2 regions of the Blautia sp. HCP3S3_D9 genome follow, and region 1 is predicted to be linked to the other one. Evidence: riboswitches for the same ligand, from Rfam matches in the RefSeq annotation. Region 1 holds a riboswitch; the other holds the start of a gene.
The links. Region 1 has a riboswitch for cobalamin ahead of ACTNES_RS05225 (ABC transporter substrate-binding protein). Riboswitches for the same ligand answer to the same signal wherever they lie in the genome.
Positions count from the first base shown of each region.

Region 2: another riboswitch for cobalamin. It lies ahead of ACTNES_RS10650 (sirohydrochlorin cobaltochelatase); the one in region 1 lies ahead of ACTNES_RS05225 (ABC transporter substrate-binding protein).

Region 1 is NZ_JBQHWS010000015.1:566-3,720, reverse strand. Features, by position in the region: gene ACTNES_RS05230 (FecCD family ABC transporter permease) at 1-201, opposite strand, end outside; gene ACTNES_RS05225 (ABC transporter substrate-binding protein) at 216-1,340, opposite strand; cobalamin riboswitch at 1,456-1,732, opposite strand; gene ACTNES_RS05220 (ABC-2 transporter permease) at 1,811-2,461, opposite strand; gene ACTNES_RS05215 (ABC transporter ATP-binding protein) at 2,458-3,155, opposite strand, start outside.
Region 2 is NZ_JBQHWS010000047.1:12,538-15,692, reverse strand. Features, by position in the region: gene hisB (imidazoleglycerol-phosphate dehydratase HisB) at 70-657, shown strand; partial or broken gene hisI (phosphoribosyl-AMP cyclohydrolase) at 675-1,010, shown strand; cobalamin riboswitch at 1,182-1,357, shown strand; gene ACTNES_RS10650 (sirohydrochlorin cobaltochelatase) at 1,517-2,905, shown strand.

The sequences.
Region 1 (3,155 bases):
ATAGGCGGACAGGCTTTTGATATGAAACAATTTATATGCAATGACACTGTAAACATCTTTCAGTGACAGATCTGCATTTCCAAAAGTGATTGCTGCAAGAATGGAAAAAATCAAAAATGCCGCAAGCCCGATAAGAACTGCCACATACATGGATGTCCTGAGCACACTGCCTTTTTTTGTCTGTGAAACCTGTTCTTTCACTGTTATTTCCTCAATCAGTCAAGATTCACATCCGGATATAATCCTTTTGCGAAAGTTTCAATACCATCCTGTGTACGTGTTGCACTTGCGTACATTTCACTGAGCATGATCGGATAAACACGACCGTTCTTTACAGCGTCAAGGCTCTGAAGTGCTTCGTCATCCTTGATAACGGCAAGCTGGCTTTCTTTTACAGTTTCCGGATCATCACCTGCATATGGCATGTATACAACAAAAATCACATCAGGGTTTGCTGCAATGATATCTTCTTTTCCTGCTGTAGAAGCATCCGGATTTGCCAGAGTCGCACCCAGTTGTGTTACCATATCTCCACCAAGGCTCTTTGCACCATAGTTTGTGATATCTTCTCCAAGAGGTTCCAGAACCATTACGCTTGGTTTCTCTTCTACATCTGCTGTTGCTGTAAGAGTTTTATCGATCACTGCCTTTGCATCATCTACGATTGCCTGTGCTTTGTCCTGTACATCAAAAATCTTTCCAAGATTTAAGATGTCTGTAAATTCATTTTCCAGAGTTCTGTCTCCGTCAGGACGTGTGTTTGTGTTGTAATAAGTGTTGCAGCCTTTGTCGATCCAGTCTGTTACATTTCCGAGATTTTTATCAGAAAACAGGGAGCTCCAGGATAAGATCATGTCTGGCTCCAACATCGTTACAGTCTCAAGGGATGGGGTAAATTCATCAAGATAATTTGTTTTTGAAAATGCATCTTTAAGTTCATCCGGAACTTCATTGTCAAGACCTGCAGTAGCTACCAGACGGTCTTCCAGGCCAAGTGCAAGCATGGTTTCAATGCTTCCCTGATATACAGCAAGAACTTTCTCCGGTGCCTTTTCATAGGTTGTTTCGATTTCATTTCCATCATAATCATAGGTTGTGATGGTCAGAGGATATTCTGTCTTTGTACCTTCTGCGTCTGCTGTCTTATCTGCATCTGCTGAATCCTGTGCGTCTGCATCTTCCTGTGTATCAGAGTCTGCATCTGCTGCCGGCTGATTGTCCTCTTTGATTGTCTCAGAGTCTGCTCTCTCTGCTGCAAAAGCTGCCGGAGCTGCGGAAACTGCCATAGCTGCTGCCATCATAATTGCCATGATTCTTGTGGATAAATACCTGTTTTTCATTTGACTTCCTCTCTTTTCGTATATGTTATTTACCTGTTCGTGTAACCGAAAAGATGAGACTTCAGAAAAAGTAAAATAGAAGTGATAAGAATAACGGATACTTTTTACGGAAGCTCCTTCTTTACGCTGTCAGGCAGGTTTCCTGACTCACAGATCACAGAAAGTTCCCATAAAATAAAAACTGATACAACATCCATGCTTCAGCAGTTCATGAATATTGTATCAGAAATATTTCCAGATACTCTCTGACAGCCGGATTCCGCCTTCTCACATATTTATGCAATGACATATTACAATCCCGCTTTTTTTCTGTATACAGTGGCCGCAACCGTTCAGGCATTTCACCTGATTCCCTCTCACATTATCATACACAAAATCTGCGTATGATAATGTTCACTTAACAGCTATTCAATTACGCTGATATAATTTTAGCACACTGCTTTTATAATTACAACCATATTCGAGACACATCAGAATTCTTTCTTCTCCATAAGCCGGACACCAATCCAAAAAGATCCCATATATACAATTACTGTAAATAATACAACTCCGGCCAATACCATTCCCCAGTTCAGTCCATTCAGCCATGCACCGACTGCGTCTGCTGAAAGTCCCATTGTTTTTATCAGAATATAAACTACGGCAATTATAATAGCCCACATGACCATTGCAATATAACGTCCTTTTTCTGCTCCAAAATGTATTACAAGCGGGAGCGATACTGACAACATAAGAAGCGCCAGTGGAATGTATATCAGAGTGTCAATAATTTTCTCACTCAGGCACCCCTGAAGCTCTGCCACACCTTTACAGATCACTCCCGTTATTGCTTCAATTCCCCACGCTGCAGCCGTAAGCCCTGCTCCCAGCAGATATTTCTCCGCCACATACTGTTTTCTGGTAACCGGCAAGGTCATAAGAAATGCAAGACCATTATCAAACTCATCATAACTTATAGTCGTAATGGCAAAAATTGCTGTGGCAATCATAAAATATCCTATAGCAAAACTGACGCTCCCGCTTCCTGCCAGATTCAGGATGACTCCCATTACAATAACCAGGATAAAAGACTGTTTCTGCTGTTTCATCAGTTCTATATCCTTTACAAATAATCCCTTCATACCTGTTCCTCCATCATCACTACCAGATCATCAATCTTTCCATTCTCAATTACAACATCCGGATAATTTTCCATATAAAATTGTTTCTGGTTTGTCAGACACCTGTATCCATAAGCTTCTTTCCGGATCTTAATAAGGTATTGCTGATCCAGTTTTTCGTACTCTTCTTCTGCAACTTTAAGAACTGCATAATCTGACAGCAGTACATCTGTATCCTCATGAAGGATAATTTTTCCGGCATGGATCATATAAAAATCGTCACAAAGACTCTCCAGATCTGATGAAATATGCGAACTGATCAGAATAGAACTACTTTCATTTTCTTCCATATATTCTCTCAGCATGTTCAGCACCTCATCCCTGGCAATCACATCCAGACCAACTGTGGGCTCATCCAGAATCAGCAGTTCTGCCTTATGACTTAATGCTGCCAGTACTTTAAACTTTGCTTTCATGCCAGTGGAAAATTCTTTGATTTTCTTGTCTGTGGGCAGATTGAATCTTCTGCACTGCTGCAGGAATTTCTCTCTGTCAAAATCCGGATATATGCTTTTCATAATATTGACCACGCCCGTTGCTGTCAGATACATACTGAAGCCTGAATCTGCAAAAACAACTGCCAGTTTCTGCTTATCCTCCGGCTTAAGCTCTTCTGCCCTTTTCCCAAAGACCTCTATCTCTCCGCCATCCGGAT
Region 2 (3,155 bases), on a different contig from region 1:
TCTGACTTTTTTATCCTGGATATTATAAAGTGAAAATACTATAAAATGTAAAACAGAGAGGACCTAATCATGGCAAGAGAAGCCTCAGTAGAAAGAAATACAAAAGAAACCGAAATTAAATTAAAAATAAATCTGGACGGAACCGGAGTTTCTGACATTGAAACAGGTGTAGGATTTTTCGACCATATGCTGGACGGATTTACCCGCCACGGACTCTTTGACCTCAGTGTCAGAGTCCACGGCGATCTTCAGGTAGACGATCATCACACCATCGAAGACACTGGAATCGTTCTTGGAACTGCATTAAAAGAAGCCATCGGTGATAAAAAAGGAATCAAACGCTATGGCAGCTGTATCCTTCCAATGGATGAATGCCTGGTACTCTGCGCAATCGACCTGTCCGGAAGACCATATTTCGCATGGGATGCAGAATTTACCACAGACAAGATCGGTGACATGTCCACAGAAATGGTAAAAGAATTCTTCTACGCCATTTCCTATTCCTGCGGCATGAACCTTCATATTAAAGTCTTAACCGGTGGGAACAACCATCACGTAGCAGAAGCTATGTTTAAGAGTTTTGCCAAAGCACTGGATGCAGCTACATCTTATGATCCAAGGATCACAGATGTATTATCCACGAAAGGAAGCTTATAATGGAAAACACATCAAAGTTTAAAAGCAATATCGCCTGGTCTGATTTCAAATTAAACAGCGACGGAATGGTACCTGACATTGCTCAGGACTATCAGACAAATGAAGTTCTGATGCTCGCATACATGAACGAAGAAGCCTTTAACACCACACTCGAAACCGGCAAGATGACCTACTGGAGCAGAAGCCGCAACGAACTCTGGACCAAAGGTCTTACCTCCGGTCATCTCCAGTTTGTAAAGTCTCTTACTCTGGACTGCGATAACGACACCATCCTTGCGAAAGTAGAACAGATCGGCGCAGCCTGCCATACAGGCAGCAGAACCTGTTTCTTCAAAACACTAACGGAAGCAGAATAAAGATTATTATTCACATGTTGCTGAGAGTGTAGCGAACAGTAACGAATAAAGTAAGAGAATCAGCATGATTTCTTATATAATGCAAAAATATTAATAGAAAATATAAACAAATTGTATTGACATTTTCTATCAGATGTGATAAAAAAAGAGTATCCGAATTGAATATGTGCAATGTTATAACGCGAAGGTTGCATCATATTGATGCACAAAAGAGAATCCGGTGAGAATCCGGAGCGATACCGTCACTGTGTATGGGAGTTGCTTTTCAGAAACCACTGGGCGACCGGGAAGGGAAAAGCGGCGATGATCGAAGTCAGGAGAACTGCCTTGGCGTGGAATTTAAGGTCTGCGGTATTACAGAACCTCTATTCTCATAACTATACATAGCTCTTTTATAATTAACAACCGTGTATTTATGGGAAAGTGGCAGCTGCAGTATATGTAGCTGCTTTTCTTTGCATACGTCTGTCCGGAAATACGAGAAATAAAAGAGGAAAAACGAAATGAAAAGAAAATCCATGTTAGCTTTATTACTTGCAGTATCTATGACCTGTTCCATGACAGCAGCAACAGGCACAGTAGCATTTGCTTCTGATGACACAGCAACAGAAGAATCAGCTGATGACGCAGAAGCAACAGATGCTGCAGAAGCAGAGGACGTTTCCGATGATACAGCAGAAGCTTCTGATGATGATCAGAAAGCAGCTGACGAAGTAGCAGCCCTGATCGACAAGATCTATGTTCAGGAAAGAAATGACACAACTGATGAAGACTGCAAAGCAGCAAAAGAAGCATGGGACAAACTGACAGATGCTCAGAAAGAACTGGTTGAAGGTGAAGAAGCAAGCCCAGAGTATTTTGGACGTGATACAGGTGATGCTTCCAAAGATGATCCACGTAACCAGGACGAAATCGGTGAGAACGAAATTCTGGTAGTAAGCTTTGGTACATCCTTCAACGATAGCCGTGCAGAGGATATCAAAGGAATTGAAGATGCTCTTGCAGAAGCATATCCGGACTGGTCCGTAAGACGTGCATTCACAGCACAGATCATCATCAACCATGTAGAAGCAAGAGATGATGAAGCAATCGATAACATGCAGCAGGCACTTGACCGTGCAGTAGATAACGGTGTTAAGAACCTTGTTGTACAGCCTACACATCTGATGCATGGTGCAGAGTATGATGAGATGGTAGATGCTGTTAACGAATACAAAGATAAATTCGAATCTATTGCAATCGCAGAGCCAATGCTTGGTGAAGTAGGCGATGACGCTACAGTAATTAACGATGACAAGAAAGCAGTTGCTCAGGCAATCACAGATGCAGCTTGCCAGGAAGCAGGATTCGATGATATGCAGGCAGCAGCAGATGCTGGTACAGCATTCGTATTCATGGGACATGGTACATCCCATACAGCTAACGTAACATATGACCAGATGCAGACACAGATGGAAGACCTTGGATTCACAAACGCTTTCATCGGTACTGTAGAAGGTGAACCAGAAGATACAGCTTGCGAAGAAGTTATCGCAAAAGTTAAAGATGCAGGATTCAAGAATGTAGTCCTTCGTCCTCTGATGGTTGTTGCTGGTGACCACGCTAACAACGATATGGCTGGCGATGATGAAGATTCCTGGAAATCTCAGTTTGAAGCATCCGGAGCATTTGACAGCGTTGACTGCCAGATCGAAGGTCTTGGAAGAATCGAAGCAGTAGAAGATCTCTATGTAGAGCATACAAAAGCAGCTATCGACTCTCTTGGAACATCTGATGACGCAGAAGCAACAGACGATGCAGAAGCTACAGATGACGCAGAATCTACAGATGACGCAGCAGCTGATGATACTGCAACAGATGATGCAGCAGAGGAAACAACAGACGCTGAATAATCAATCGCTTAAAAGATTTTAAATATTGTCCAAACGAAAAACTGCCCGGAGAACTTGCAAAAGTTCCCGGGCAGATATACTATATGATAGAAAGGAATGAGACTTTTTATCATATAGTATATCTGCACTGGCAGGTTTAGTTTAATAAAAACGAAACAACTATTATAGGAAGAATATTTCATTTTATCTATTATTATAGAAGAAAAATATTTAACAGAAGAAAAACAAAAATTTATATATAAGACAAAGG